DNA from 2 places in the Halomonas sp. NCCP-2165 genome. Region 1 is predicted to be linked to the other one. Evidence: predicted binding sites of a transcription regulator. Region 1 holds the regulator's gene; the other holds the start of a gene.

Region 1 (7,888 bases):
GAGCCGCAGGCGAGCGCATCCGACAGGCCTGGCACCCCTGCGGTGTGTCGGATGCGCCTTCGGCGTATCCGACCTACCACGTCACCCCACGGCTGGCCGAATCGGGTTTTCTTGCCGCTTACGGCTTATAGCTGATGGCTCGGTCGAGTAGAATAGCGGCCAATCGCCTATCACGAACACCTTCCAGGAAGATCCCATGGGTTTTAACTGCGGTATCGTCGGCCTGCCCAATGTGGGCAAGTCCACCCTCTTCAATGCGCTGACCAAGTCCGGCATCGACGCCGAGAACTTCCCCTTCTGCACCATCGAGCCCAATGTCGGTATCGTGCCGATGCCCGATCCGCGCCTCGACAAGCTGGCCGAAATCGTCAAACCCCAGAAGGTGCTGCCCACCACCATGGAGTTCGTGGATATCGCCGGGCTCGTGGCGGGCGCCTCCAAGGGCGAGGGCCTGGGCAACCAGTTCCTGGCCAATATCCGCGAGACCCAGGCCATCGCCCATGTGGTGCGCTGCTTCGATAACGACAACGTGATCCACGTCGCCAACCAGGTGGATCCCCGTGCCGATATCGAGACCATCAACCTGGAGCTGGCCCTGGCCGACCTGGACACCGTGGAACGGGCCATCCAGCGCCTGGTACGGGTCGCCAAGGGCGGCGACAAGGAGGCCATCGCCACCAAGGCGATCCTCGAGCGCATCCAGCCCCACCTGGCCGAGGGCCAGCCGCTGAGAAGCTTCGGCCTCGATGACGACGAGAAGAAGGCGCTCAAGAGCTTCGGCTTCCTGACCCTCAAGCCCACCATGTATATCGCCAACGTCAACGAGGACGGCTTCGAGGCCAACCCCTACCTGGAGGTGGTCCAGGAGATCGCCGCCGAGGAAGGCGCCGTGGTGGTCCCGGTGTGCAACCAGATCGAGGCGGAGATCGCCGAGCTGGACGACGAGGAGCGCGCCATGTTCCTCGACGAGATGGGCATGGAGGAGCCGGGCCTGGATCGGGTGATCCGCGCCGGCTACGAGCTGCTCGGCCTGCAGACCTACTTCACCGCCGGGGTCAAGGAGGTGCGCGCCTGGACCGTCAAGGTCGGCGCCACCGCCCCCGAGGCCGCCGGGGTGATCCACACCGACTTCCAGAAGGGCTTTATCCGCGCCGAGGTGATCGGCTACGACGACTACGTCGGCCTGGGCGGCGAGCAGGGCGCCAAGGATGCCGGCAAGTGGCGCCTGGAGGGCAAGGAGTATGTCGTCAAGGACGGCGACGTGATCCACTTCCGCTTCAACGTCTAAGAAAAAGTCTTGACGTATCAGGCCCTTGTTGGGTAGGATACGCGCCGTTGGCTACGTAGCTCAGCTGGTTAGAGCACATCACTCATAATGATGGGGTCCCCTGTTCGAATCAGGGCGTAGCCACCAAAGACACAAGAAAACGCCCGCCTGGCTTGCCAGGCGGGCGTTTTTTCGTCTGGGGGATGACGCATCGCGGGACGGGGGAGCCCGCCCCGCGATGCCATCACACCAGGTCGGCGCGATTGACGAAGCCGCTCAGCACGCGGATCAACTGATCGGCGTCGCGCACCCCGCAGGTCTCGCGGATCGAGTGCATGCCCCACTGGGGCACCCCCACGTCCAGGGTCGGCACCCCGAGCTCGCTGGCGGTGATCGGCCCGATGGTGCTGCCACAGCTCATGTCGGCGCGGGTCACGAAGGTCTGCACCGGCACCCCCTGCGCCTGGCAGAGGTCGCGGAACATCGCCGCGGTGGCGCTGTTGGTGGCGTAGCGCTGGTTGGCATTGACCTTGATCACCGGGCCGCCATTGATGGCCGGGCCATGGCCGGCATCATGCTTGTCGGCGAAGTTGGGATGCAGCGCATGGGCGTTGTCGCAGGAGATCATTCTTGAAGCCTGGATCAGGCGAATAAAGCCCTCGTCGCCGCCCTCCCCCAACTGGGCATTGACCCGGCGCAGCACGTCCTCCAGGAAGGGGCCCTGGGCGCCGCAGGCGCTGGCGCTGCCCACCTCCTCGTGATCGTTGGCCACCAGCACGGCGCCCTGCTCGCCGTCGGAGGCCAGCAGCGCCTCCAGGCCGATAAAACAGGAGAGCAGGTTGTCGAGGCGGGCGCTGGCGATCAGCTCGCCCTCCACCCCGACCCGGGCCGGCGGCTGGGTGTCGTAGAGGGCCAGCTCGAAGTCGAGCAGGGTCACCCCTTCCAGGCCATGCTGCTCATAGAGCCAGCGCTTGAGCAGCGCCTCGAAGTCCGCCGCCTGGCCGCCCTGCAGCAGCACCGGCGCCATCTCGGTCTGGGGGTTGATGGTGCGACCGTTATTGGCCTCGCGATCCAGGTGAATGGCCAGGCTGGGCACCACGGCCACCGGGCGCGGCACATTGAGCAGCACCCCCTGGATACGCCCGTCGTCGCGGCGCAGGTGGACCCGTCCGGCCAGGCCCAGGTCGCGATCGAACCAGGGCGCCAGCAGGGCGCCGCCGTAGACCTCGACGCCCAGTTGCAACCAGCCGTGGGCGACCTTGGCGGGGTTGGGCTTGAGGCGCAGGCCGGGGCTGTCGGTATGCGCGCCGATCATGCGCAGCGCCGCCAGGGGCCCGCGGGGCAGTTGCAGGGCGATGATCGAGGAGTCGTTGCGGGTCACATAGACCTTCTCCCCCGGGCGCAGTTGCCAGCCGGCCGTCTCGTCCAGGCGACGGTAGCCGGCCTGCTCCAGACGCTGGGCCATATTGGCCACCGCGTGCCAGGGCGTCGGCGAGCGTTGCAGGAAGCCGAGCAGGCGTTCGAGGGTAGGAAGATGGGGCATGGGGGAACCTCTCACAAGGGTCTGTGACTGGCGACAAGGGCTGCTACAATGCCGGTTCGTCGGTGCAACCCTGCGGCCGCAAGCGTGTCTTCTAAGGATGGGAAGTGTACATGAATTCGGGAGTGCTTCATTGATGAGCCTGACTGTCGCCCTACGGCGCCTGACGGTCCTGGCGCTGACCCTGCTATTCAGCGCCTCGACCCTCGCCACCTCGTTACCCACCGATGCCCAGCGTCAGGCCGCCGCCGAGGTCGCCGAATCGCTACGCTACAGCCACTATGCGGACGTCAGCCTGGGTAATGCCTGGTCCCGGCAGGCCTTCCAGCGCCTCCTCGATATCCTCGACTCCCAGCGCGCCTACCTGCTGGCCAGCGACGTCGACGAGTTCCGTCACCTGGCGGAGCGCCTGGACGAGGCCCTCTATGACGGCGAGCTGGAACCGATCTACGCCCTCTACGCGCGCTACCAGCAGCGCCTGGAGAACCGCCTGGAGTGGATCCTGGCGCGCCTCGACGCGGGCCTCGACTTCACCTTCGAGAGTGACGACCGCCTGGAGCTCGACCGCGACGGGGCGCCCTGGGCACAGGGCGAGGCCGAGCTCGACGAACTCTGGCGCAAGCGCCTCAAGAACGCCGCCCTGACCCAGCTGCTGGCCGACCAGGACGAGGCGCAGATGCACGACAACCTGCGCCAGCGCTACGAGGGCCAGCTCAACCGGATCCGCCAGACCAACGGCGACGATGTCTTCGGCCTCTTCATGGCGGCGGTGACCGGCACCATCGACCCGCATACCGAGTACTTCTCGCCGCGTCAGGGGGAGTCCTTCGATATCCAGATGCGCCTCTCCCTGGAGGGCATCGGCGCCCTGCTGCAGACCGAGGACGAGTACGTCAAGGTCGCCAGCCTGGTGCCCGGCGGCCCCGCCGACAAGTCGGGGCTGCTGGCCCCGGCGGATCGCATCGTCGCCGTGGGCCAGGGCGAGGACGACGACGCCGAGATGGTCAATGTGGTGGGCATGCGCCTGGATGAGGTGGTCGACATGATCCGCGGGCCCAAGGGCTCGGTGGTGCGCCTCGACGTGGTGCCGGCTCAGGCGGTGGACATGACCCGCTCGCGGATCATCGAGATCACCCGCGATACCGTGACCCTGGAGGATCAGGCCGCCAGCCGCGAGATCATCGAGCTCGAGCGGGACGGCGAACGCCATCGCATCGGCGTCATCCAGGTGCCGACCTTCTACGTGGACTTCGATGCCTGGCAGGCCGGCGAGAGCGACTATCGCAGCACCACCCGCGACGTGGCGCGCCTGGTGCAGGAGCTCAAGGCCGAGGACGTCGACGGCATCGTGCTGGACCTGCGCAACAACGGCGGCGGCGCGCTGCACGAGGCCAACTCCCTGATCGGGCTGTTTATCGATCGCGGCCCCACGGTGCAGGTGCGCGACGCCCGCGGCCGCATCAGCCTGTATGGCGACACCGAGAGCGGCAGCCTCTACGACGGCCCCCTGGCGGTGCTGGTCAATCGCCTCTCCGCCTCCGCCTCGGAGATCTTCGCCGGCGCCATCCAGGACTACGGCCGCGGCCTGGTGCTGGGCAACCGCACCTTTGGCAAGGGCACCGTCCAGACCCTCAACGACCTGAGCCATGGCCAGATCAAGCTGACCCGCGCCAAGTTCTATCGCATCTCCGGCGAGAGCACCCAGCACCGCGGCGTGGATCCGGATATCCTCTTCCCCAGCCTGATCGACCCGGAGGAGATCGGCGAGAGCAGCCTCGACAACGCCCTGGCCTGGGACCAGGTGCGCGCCGTCCAGTATCGCCACTATGGCGAGCCCTGGCGGGTGATCGAGACGCTGCGCGCCGGCCACCGGGAACGCATCGACGACCACCCCAACTTCGTCTACCTGCAGAACCAGGCCGAGCTGGTGCGCGAGCTGCGCGAGGATCGGACCAGCGTCAGCCTCAACCGCGAGCGGCGCCAACAGGAACTCGAGACCCAGGAGGCCCGTCAGCTGGCCCTGGAGAACGCCCGTCGCGAGGCCCTGGGGCTGGAGCCGCTGGAAGACTGGGTGGATGCCCGGGGCAACGACGAGGACGCGGAGGAAGCGACCCCGCTGGATCGCGCCGAGGTGGAGGAGTCCGCCGAGATCCTCCTCGACTACGCCCTGCTACTCGACGGCGGTGACCCCCGGCTCAGCCATAACGACCACTGACCCCACCCCGTCTCGCGCCTCGGCCCCGGCAATCGCCGGGGCCGAGGCGCGTCGGGGCCACGCAAAAACGTTCTGCGCAGCTCAGCGTGAGACCTCGCCCCGGTTTATCTCCGGCTAGCTATGCCGGCACGCCAACCTGCGAAGAACAAAAAAACCGCTGCCGAAGCAGCGGTAGGTCTAGGTTTTGTACGAAAAGTCGGCGAGCGATGGCCAGACAAGGCAAAAATCGGCGAAAAGACGGAGTTTACGGGGTGTAAATGAGTACTTTGAGCCGATTTTTAACGCCGTATGGGCGAGCGCAGGCAGTTTTCGTACAGAGCCTAGGGAAACCTGGGCCAGCCGGCCGCGCCCTACTCCTCGGCGAGGCGCGAGCGTAGCCGGCCGATGGCCTGGCTATGCAGCTGACAGACCCGGGACTCGGTGACGCCGAGCACGGCACCGATCTCCTTGAGGTTGAGTTCCTCCTGATAGTAGAGCGCCATCAGCAGCTTCTCGCGCTCCGGCAGGGCCTCGATCCCCGCCACCAGGCGCTCGCGACGCTCGCCGGAGAGCAGCGCCAGGAAGGGCGAGGCGCCCTCCTCCTCGGCGCTGGGCTCCTGCCCCTCCGCCACCAGCTCCTCGAAGGGCAGCAGGTGGCCGTTGTTGGTATCCCCCAACAGCTGGTAATAGGTGTCGAGATCGATCTCCAGGTCCGCGGCGATCTCGCGTTCCTCCGGGGGGCGGCCCAGTTGCTGCTCCAGGCGGCGGATGCTGGCATCCAGGGCCCGGGCATTGCGCCGCACGCTGCGCGGCAACCAGTCGCGGCTGCGCAGCTCGTCGATCATGGCGCCGCGAATGCGCTGGCTGGCGAAGGTGGTAAAGGTGGCGCCCGCCGAGGCGTCGTAACGCCCCATGGCATCCAGCAGGCCCATCATGCCGGCCTGGATCAGGTCATCCAGTTCGATGCCCGCCGGCAGCCGCACCTGCAGTGCCAGGGCCTGTCGCCTCACCACCGGCAGATACTGCTCGACGAGCGCCGTCTGATCGATCTTGCCCTGTGCCGTGTACATGCCTCGCCTCGAACTGGAAGGTCGTCTCACTCGGTCGACGGCGCCGACCGACTCTCTCCTATTATTGGGCCCCGGCCACGCCGGAAAGGCGCGAATAGCCGTCGACTCCATCGGCTATTCCGGCTATCTCGACCAGGGTCGCAATGCCCTTCAGCGATAGTCGACGATCACCTGGATGCCGCTCAGGGTCAGGGCCCCACCCCGCCCCGGCGGCAGGCGACCCTGCAGGCGCAGGGGACGATCCGCCGCGGCGCCGGCCAGGCCCTCGCTCACGCCGCGGGCGCCGCTCAGCGGCAGGCAGCGACGCCCCTGACACAGGCGCAGGGGCGGCAAGACGCCCGGCGGCGCCTCGAGGCGCCAGCGCACCCGGGTGATCTCGCCCCCCTCGGCGATCCCCGGCGGCGGCGCCAGGGGCGCCGAGCGGCTGTCGCGGTCACTCATCGAGAGTCGCAGCGGCGGCGCCTCGGCCACCCAGCTGCCGGCGGCGAGGGCCTGGCCGGCGAGCCACAGGGCAAGCAGCGCGACGAGCCCCCGCATCACGGGGTGATCACCAGCAGGTCGATCCCCAGGTCCGTGGCCACCTGGACCAGGTTATCCGGCAGCCCCCGCCGGGAGCGCATCCTCGGCATCAACAGCAGCAGGCGCCGCGGCCCGGGACGGCGGGTCAGCGCCAGCAACAGGCGATAACCGCGGCGAAAGGCGTCCGGGCCCGGGGCCACCCACAGCGCCCAGCGGCCCTGGGCGGGATAACGCCCCAGGGCCTCCGCCGGCACCGCCGCCAGGCGCCAGGCGCGGGGATCCCCGACCCAGCGCTGACCGCGCTCGGCCCAGGCGGCCAGCAGCCGCTGGGCCCGGGGGCGCTCCTCCTCGGCGAGCCCCAGCACCCGCAGCCGGTACCGCGCCGCCGGCTCGGCGGCCACCCTCGGCGCGGCCGCCCTGGCACCCCTGGGCCGCGCCTGCTGCGGCCTTGGCGTTTTCTCGGGAGGCGCCTTCGCGGAGGGGAGCGCCGGCTCGGCAGGCCGCTGCGCCGCCGTGCGTGACTCGCCACGGGCGATCTCGACCAGCACCCTGGCGATCGCCGTTTCCCGGTCCTCGAGCGATACGTCCGCAGCGGGGCTCGGCGTGGGGGCCTCGCCGGGCGCCGCGAGGGCAATCTCCCGTAGCGTCCTGGCGATCAGGGTCTCCCGATCCTCCCCGCTAGCGTCGGGGGGCGGCGCCTCGCCGCGTTCCTGGCTCTCTGCTTGGCTCTCTGCTTGGCTCTCTGCTTGGCTCTCTGCTTGGCTCTCGACCCAGCGTCGCAGGCCCTGGGCCTGATCGGCACTCATTATCCCGCCTCCCCGGCGAACATCGCCTGATTCATCGCACTTCCTCCAGCCCCAGGGTCAGGCTGCGCAGGGCATCCCTGGCGATCAGCAGCTGTACCAGGCCATCCAGCAGCCGGCCGGCGCTGCGCGCCCGGCGCCCGCCCTGCAGGGCCAGCAGCTCGCCGCGCAGGTCCAGGGCCCAGGCCGCCTCGCTGTGCTCCAGGGCCTGGGCAAGGGCGGCCAGCCCCGCGGCCAGGGTCAAGCGCAGCTGCGGCTCCAGGGGATCGAGCCCGGCCTCCGGCAACTGCTGCCAGGCGCGCCGGGTCAGCCGCTCGAGACCCTCCAGGCCCAGTTGATGACGCAACAGCTCCAGGGCATCCCACTCCAGCCAGGCCGGCGACAGCCAGTAGCGGCGCCCCAGCCGCTGCCCCGTCTCGCTCTGCAGTTCGCCGCACCAGGCCCAGAGGGCGCGATCCTCCTGGCGGCGGCGACCCGCCGGCGACGCCGCCACCG
Region 2 (7,888 bases), on a different contig from region 1:
GCGGTATCGAGCAGCTCAACGAGACCCTCGACGGCATCACCTCCCAGATCGATGCGGGGCAGCAGCTGCAGGCCAGTGCCCTGATCGGCAAGGGGGTGATGGTGCCGGGGAACCGGGTGCTGCTGCAGACCGATGACGAGGGCAATGCCCATACCACCCCCTTCGGCGTGGAACTGGCGGCGCCTGCGGATAATGTCACGGCGACCATCGTCGATGACAGCGGCCAGGTGATCAATCGCTACGAGCTGGGGGCGGTGGACGCCGGCGTCCACTCCTTCAGCTGGGATGGTGAGACCAGCGACGGCGAGATCGCCGCGCCGGGCGCCTATCGGGTGCGTATCGAGGCCACCCAGGGCGAGGATTCCGTGAGCGTCGACGCCCTGCACTACGCCGTGGTGGGCGGGGTGACGCCGAGCGACAACGGCGTGCGGCTCGACCTGGGCGGCGTCTATGGCCAGGTGGGCCTGGATGACATCAAGCAGATCCTGTAGCGCCAGAACCTCATAACGACGTCCGGCCAGGGCGCGACACCCGCATTATTCATCGACGCAGAGGAAGTTGAGATGGGCTTTTCCCAGGCATTGAGTGGTTTGAACTCCGCCGCCGCCAAGCTGGACGTGGTGGGCAACAATATCGCCAACTCCCAGACCGTGGGCTTCAAGAGCTCCGGCGCCCAGTTCGCCGACGTCTACGCCGGCTCCGTGGGGCTGGGCACCCGGGTCAGCGCGGTGCTGCAGAACTTCAAGGATGGCAATATCGAGAGCACCAACCGCAACCTGGACCTGGCCATCGCCGGCCAGGGCTTCTACCGCTTCCAGCAGGGCGGTGGCGAGGTGCTCTACTCCCGCAACGGCCAGCTCTCCCTGAATGCCGACGGCGACCTGATCAATGCCCAGGGCGCCAAGCTGATGGGCTATGGCCTGGAAGATGCCAACGACCCCTTCTCGGCGGTCGCCGCCGGGGGCGAGCCGGTGGTCCTGAACGTGCCCTCCGACGATATGCCGGCCAATGCCACCGATAATCTGAATATCAAGCTCAATCTGGATGCCGGCGAGGCGGTCATTCCTGCCTGGGTGGATGGCAATGGGGATGCGTATTCATTCAATGCCGCTGGTCGACTCGAAGATGAGAGTGGAACCGTCGTGACCTTTGTGGATGGTGGTACGACCTATGAAATCGGTCGTGATGCCAATGGCGACCCGGTAGCGATCGATCAGGGAACCGGAACCGAATCTCCGGCAACGGCCTTGGCGGCTCCCTATGATTCGGTTGCCTCCACGTTCGATCCGAGTGATTCGACGACCTATAGCTACTCCACCTCGGCCAGCGTCTTCGATTCCCAGGGCAATGCCCGCAACCTGACCCTCTTCTATACCAAGACCGCCGGCAACGAATGGCGCGTCGATGCGCGCCTTAGCGGTGGACCGGCCGGCGCCCCTGAGATCCTCGCTGAAGAAGTTACCAGCTTGGGTTTCAATACCAACGGTGCTCTGGTGAGCGGTGGTCAGGTGAATATGAACCTCAATCTGGGTGCCGAGTTCGATGCCCTGGATATCGCCTTTAACCAGACCGGCTCTACCCAGTTCGCCAATACCTCCACGGTGAATGACCTCGATCAGGATGGTTATACCTCCGGCACCCTGGTGGGCATCGCCATCCAGGAGGATGGCACCGTGATGCGCAACTACTCCAACGAGCAGTCGGTGGCCGCCGGGCAGATCGTGCTGGCCAACTTCCGCAACCCCGAGGGCCTGAGTGCCGAGGGGGATAACGGCTGGACCGCCACCCAGGCCTCCGGCCAGGAGCTGCTCGGCACGCCGGGGGCCGGGGTGCTGGGCGCCATCCAGTCCGGGGCCATCGAGACCTCCAACGTGGACATGGCCCGGGAGCTGGTGGAGATGATCGTCACCCAGCGCGCCTACCAGGCCAACTCCCAGACCATCAAGACCCAGGATGAGGTCCTGCAGACCGCCATCAACCTGCGCTGATGGGAGCCTGAGCCATGGATCGTATCCTCTATACCGCCATGAGCGGCGCCAAGCAGAGCATGGACCAGCAGGCGGTGGTCAGCCACAACCTGGCCAATGCCGGCACCAGCGGCTTCCGCGCCCAGCTGCACGCCATGCGCGCGGTGCCGGTGCAGGGCGATGGCCTGCTGCCGACCCGAGTGTCGGTGGCCGCCACCACCCCGGGGGCCGACTTCTCGCCGGGGCCCATGAGCACCACCGGGCGTGACCTGGACGTGGCCATCGAGGGCGATGGCTGGCTGGCGGTGCAGGCCCCGGACGGCAGCGAGGCCTATACCCGCCGCGGCGATATCCAGGTGGACGGCGACGGCGTGCTGCGCATCGCCGGCCACCCGGTGATCGGCGATGGCGGCCCCATGGTGGTGCCCCTCGGTGCCCGGCTCTCGATGGGCGCCGACGGCACCGTCAGCGCCATCGGCGAGGGCCAGCAGGCGGATGCCCTGGTGGACGTGGGGCGCATCAAGCTGGTCGACCCCGGCGAGGCGGCCCTGGTGCGCGGCGACGACGGCCTCTTTCGCGCCCCCGCCGGGGCACTGCCCCAGGACGAGGCCGTGCGCCTGGCCAGCGGCACCCTGGAAGGCAGCAACGTCAGCGCCATCGAGTCGATGGTCTCGATGATCGACGTGGCGCGGCGCTACGAGATGCAGATGAAGGTGATCTCCAGCGCCGACGAGAATGCCCAGCGTGCTAACAGCCTGCTCTCCCTGCAGGGCTAACCGGATACTAAGGACGACACAACGATGATTTCTTCACTGTGGACCGCCAAGACCGGCCTGGAGTCGCAGCAGGTCCAGATGGACGTGATCTCCAACAACCTGGCCAACGTCGGCACCAACGGCTTCAAGCGTTCCCGGGCGGTGTTCGAGGACCTGCTCTACCAGAACCTGCGTCAGCCCGGCGCCAACAACGATATCCAGAACCGCCTGCCCTCCGGCATGCAGGTGGGCACCGGGGTGCGCCCGGTGGCCACCGAGCGCCTGCACTCCCAGGGTGGGCTCGAGGCCACCGGCAACTCCCGGGACCTGGCCATCGAGGGTAACGGCTTCTTCCAGGTGCTGATGCCGGACGGCACCACCGGCTATACCCGGGACGGCAGCTTCCAGCTCGACCAGAACGGCCAGATGGTCACCGCCAACGGCTACCCCGTGGAGCCGGCGATCATCATTCCCCAGAACGCCCTGTCGATCTCCATCGGCGAGGACGGCATCGTCAGCGTGCGGGTGCCCGGCGACTCCCAGAGCCAGGAGGTGGGGCAGCTCTCGCTCTCCACCTTCGTCAATCCCACCGGCCTGGAGAGCATCGGCGGCAACCTCTACCGGGAGACCACCGCCTCCGGCCCGCGCAACGAGAGCCTGCCGGGCATGAACGGCACCGGCACCCTGATGCAGGGCTATGTGGAGACCTCCAACGTCAACGTGGTGGAGGAGATGGTCAGCATGATCCAGACCCAGCGGGCCTACGAGATCAACAGCAAGGCGGTGCAGACCAGCGACGAGATGCTGGCCCGCCTGGCCCAGCTCTAAAGGATGCCTTGACGCCATGGGAGCCACGATGCGACACCTCGGCCCGGTCCTGCTCGCCCTGACGCTGCTGGCACTGGCCGGCTGTGCCCAGATCCCCCACGCCTCGGTGGTGGGGGAGCAGGAGCAGATCAGCATTCCCGACCGCCCGGCGCCGGTGGCCAACGGTTCCATCTATCAGGAGCGTCGCGGTTATCAGCCGCTGTTCGAGGATCGTCGCCCGCGCATGGTGGGGGATATCCTCACCATCGTGCTGGACGAAGAGGTCAGCGCCAGCAAGAACGCCCGCACCAATGCCGACCGCAACGGCTCGGCGAGCCTCGAGCTCGATACCCTGCCCGACGCCCTGGAGACCCTCGCCGAGTACGGCTTCGACCTCTCCGGGGCCAGCGACTTCGATGGCGGCGGTGGCTCCCAGGCCAACAACTCCTTTACCGGCACCATCACGGTGTCGGTGCTGGAGGTGATGAACAACGGCAACCTGCGGGTGCGCGGCGAGAAGCAGATCGCCATCAACCAGGGCACCGAATTCATCCGCTTCTCCGGGGTGGTCAACCCGCGCACCATCACCGCCCAGAACAGCGTGCCCTCCACCCAGGTGGCCGATGCCCGCATCGAGTACGTGGGCGATGGCTATATCAACGAGGCCCAGCACATGGGCTGGCTGCAGCGCTTCTTCCTGAATATTTCACCCTTCTGACGGGCCGCCCCTATGATGACCCCGACCCGACCGCTACCTCGACTCGCCACCCGCCTGCTGATTCTGGGGCTGTTGTGGCTGCTGGCCCTGCCGGCCCAGGCCGAACGCATCCGCGAGCTGGCCAACTTCGCCGGGGTACGCGACAACGTCCTGGTGGGCTATGGCCTGGTGGTGGGCCTGGACGGTACCGGCGACCAGACCATGCAGGCGCCCTTCACCGGCCAGAGCCTGACCAATATGCTCTCCCAGCTCGGCGTCACCGTGCCGGCGGGGACCAATATGCAGCTGCGCAACGTGGCGGCGGTAATGGTCACCGCCGACCTGCCGCCCTTTTCGCGGCCCGGGCAGCGCCTCGACGTGGTGGTCTCCTCGGTGGGCAACGCCCGCAGCCTGCGCGGCGGCACCCTGCTGATGACCCCCCTCAAGGGCGCCGACGGCGATACCTACGCCATCGCCCAGGGCAATCTGCTGGTGGGCGGCGCCGGCGCCGAGGCGGGGGGGAGCTCGGTGCAGGTCAATCATCAGGCCAGCGGGCGGATCGCCGGTGGCGCCATGGTGGAGCGCGAGGTGCCCCTCAACCTGGGCGCCAACGGCGGCCTGCTGGAGCTGGAGCTCAAGGAAGCCGACTTCGGCACCGCCCAGCGGGTGGTCGCGGCCATCAATCGCGAATTCGGTCGGGTGGTGGCCTCGGCCCGGGACGGTCGGGTGATCGCCCTGGATGGTCCCCTCGACGATAATGCCCGGGTCGGCTTCATGGCTCGGATCGAGAGCCTGGACGTGACCCCCACCGAGGCCCCGGCGCGGGTGGTGGTCAACTCGCGCACCGGCTCGGTGGTGCTCAATGGCGCCGTGCGCCTGCATCGCGCCGCCGTGGCCCACGGCAACCTCTCCATCACCATCGATACCCAGTTCCAGGTCAGCCAGCCGGCGCCCTTCGGCGAGGGCACCACGGTGGTGGTGCCGGACAGCGAGATCCGCGTGCAGGAACAGGACGCCTACCTGCGGGTGGTGGAGGGCGCCGACCTCACCGAGGTGGTCAATGCCCTCAACGCCCTGGGTGCCACGCCCCAGGACCTGATGTCGATCCTCGAGGCCCTGAAGGCCGCCGGTTCCCTGCGCGCCGAACTGGAGATCCTGTGATGAGCGCCAACGACCTCTCCGGCCAGTTCGCCCTGGATGTGCAGGGCATCCAGCGCCTGCGCCACACCGCCCGCCAGGACGAGCGGGCCGGCCTCGAGGGGGCCGCCCAGCAGTTCGAGGCGCTGTTCCTGCAGCGCATGCTCAAGAGCATGCGCGCCGCCATCCCCGACAGCGATCTGATGAACAGTCAGCAGACCCGCTTCTATACCGAGCTGCATGACCAGCAACTCGCCCAGCACCTGAGCGCCCGGGGCGGCGGCATGGGCCTGGCCGAGGCGCTGGTGCGTCAGCTGGAGGGCCACCTGGGATCGGTAGCGCCGAACGAGCGGGAAAGCGAGCTGATCGCCGGCATTCCGCGGGGCACGCCGCGCCCCCTGATGTCGATGGGCGAGCAGGCCCCCGCCGACTTTATGCAGGCCCTGGCGGCCCGCCCGGCGGGCGGCGCTGAGCCGGTGCCCAGCGAGCCCCCGGTGGAGGCCCCCGCCGGGCGGGCCGCTGGTGGCGAGCGGGCCGAGCATGTGCAGGCCTTCGTCGAGCGCCTGGCCGAGCCGGCCCGGCGCGCCAGCGAGGCCAGCGGGGTGCCCGCCGAGTTGATCCTGGCCCAGGCGGCCCTGGAGACCGGCTGGGGACGGCGCGGCATTCCCACCCGGGACGGCGGCGAGAGCCATAACCTCTTCGGCATCAAGGCCGGTCGGCACTGGCGGGGCGAGACCACCGAGATCGTCACCCACGAGTATCTCGATGGCCAGCGCACCCGCATCAGCGACCGCTTCCGGGTCTATGACTCCTACGCCGAGGCCTTTACCGACTATGCGCGGCTGATCGGCGACAACCCCCGCTACGCCGGGGTCACGGCGGCGGGCAATGCCCGCCAGGCCGCCCACGCCCTGCAGGCCGGCGGCTATGCCACCGACCCCCAGTATGCCGACAAGCTGATCAGCATCATGGACAGCCTGGGGCCGCTGCCGGAGGGGCCGCGGCTGGCCAGCCGCTAAGCCGGCCCGGACCTAGCCAGGCCGGACCTACAGTTTGGTTCTTCGCACTCTGGCGCGAACCCTATTGTGGGAGCGCGGATTCCGCGCGATATCGCCCGCAGGGCGATCCTGGCGAGCCCCGAGGCGCCTGGCGGCGCCAATTGTTCGGCATAGCCAAACTCCCACAATAGCAAGCCGAGGCTCTGCCATGTCGTGGATTCACGCTGATCTGCGATAAGCCTAAAGTAAGTCGCGGCACGGCCGATAAGAAAACCAACATCTTCAAGGGAAGCGAAGGATGAGCCTGTTCTCCATCGGCGTCAGCGGCCTCAATGCCGCCCAGAACGCCCTGGCCACCACCGGCAACAACATCACCAATGTCTACACCCCGGGCTACAACCGGGAGCTGACCATCCTCAGCGAGGGGCGCGGCGGCAACGGCGGCGTCCAGGTGCAGGACATCCAGCGCCAGTTCAACCAGTACGTGGCGGGGCAGCTCAATGCCGCCACCAGCAAGTCGTCGGCACTCAATACCTACCAGAGCCAGATCAGCCAGATCGACAGCCTGCTGGCCGATCGCGACGCCGGCCTGGCGCCGCTGATGCAGAACTTCTTCTCGTCGCTGGAGGACCTGGCCGGGGCCCCCTCCGACCCGGCGGCCCGCCAGGGGGTGATCGGCAGTGCCAATACCCTGAGCGCCCAGTTCCGCTCCTTCGACGGCTACCTGGCGGACATGCAGGACGGCGTCAATGGGCTGATCCGCGACGAGATCACCCAGATCAACAACGCCACCGAGGAGCTGGCCTACCTCAATCGCGAGATCGCCCTGGCCCGGGCACGCAGCGGCGAGGCGCCCAATAGCCTGCTCAATCAGCGCGACCACCTGGTCCACGAGATGAGCGAACGCCTCGACCTGCGCCTCACTATCCAGGACGGCAAGAGCTATAACGTCAGCCTGCCCAATGGCCAGCCGCTGGTGGCGGGGACCCAGGCCTTCAAGCTGGAGGCGGTCAGCGACGCCAGCGACCCCGAGCGCACCATCATCGGCTATCGCGATCCGGCGGGTAACCTGACCAAGCTCGAGGAAGACGTCATCCAGGGCGGTACCCTGGGCGGCATCATGACCTTCCGCACCGAGAGCCTGGACCGGGTGCAGAATCAGCTCGGCCAGATGGCCGTCTCCCTGGCCGAGGCCTTCAATGTCCAGCACCGCCAGGGGATCGACCTCAACGGCGATGCCGGCGGCGATATGTTCGGTCTCGGCCAGCCCCAGGCCTTTAACCACGAGAGCAATGGCGGCACCGCCTCCCTGGATGTGGCCTTCGGCACCTACAAGGATCCGGTGGGTGGGCCCGGCGACCTGACCCACCTGGCCGCCACCGGTTATGACGTGGTCTACGACGGCGGCAATTATGTGGTGACCCGCCAGGATACCGGGGAGACCCTGGATCCCGCCGATGTCAATTACGACGGTGCCGCGACGCCGCCCACCCTTGCCTTCGGCGGGCTGGAGATCACCATCCAGAA

What was found. Region 1 encodes FliA, which starts transcription of late flagellar genes. Its sites were predicted from a motif close to CTAAAGTTNNNNNNNNNNCNGCCGATA; they were not measured.
Region 2: a site for FliA is predicted at 6,602-6,628, ahead of flgK (flagellar hook-associated protein FlgK). Genes of this name have one in related genera too.

Annotation. Positions count from the first base shown of each region.
Region 1 covers NZ_BRCY01000035.1:3,994-11,881, forward strand. The annotation lists gene ychF (redox-regulated ATPase YchF) at 197-1,288, shown strand; tRNA gene NFU04_RS14485 (tRNA-Met) at 1,338-1,414, shown strand; gene NFU04_RS14490 (M18 family aminopeptidase) at 1,512-2,810, opposite strand; gene NFU04_RS14495 (carboxy terminal-processing peptidase) at 2,944-5,022, shown strand; gene NFU04_RS14500 (RNA polymerase sigma factor FliA) at 5,373-6,071, opposite strand; gene NFU04_RS14505 (flagellar protein FlhE) at 6,222-6,608, opposite strand; gene NFU04_RS14510 (hypothetical protein) at 6,608-7,396, opposite strand; gene flhF (flagellar biosynthesis protein FlhF) at 7,428-7,888, opposite strand, start outside.
Region 2 covers NZ_BRCY01000010.1:96,210-104,097, forward strand. The annotation lists gene flgD (flagellar hook assembly protein FlgD) at 1-491, shown strand, start outside; gene NFU04_RS07400 (flagellar hook protein FlgE) at 564-1,988, shown strand; gene NFU04_RS07405 (flagellar basal body rod protein FlgF) at 2,003-2,743, shown strand; gene flgG (flagellar basal-body rod protein FlgG) at 2,768-3,550, shown strand; gene NFU04_RS07415 (flagellar basal body L-ring protein FlgH) at 3,579-4,247, shown strand; gene NFU04_RS07420 (flagellar basal body P-ring protein FlgI) at 4,260-5,387, shown strand; gene flgJ (flagellar assembly peptidoglycan hydrolase FlgJ) at 5,387-6,382, shown strand; gene flgK (flagellar hook-associated protein FlgK) at 6,660-7,888, shown strand, end outside.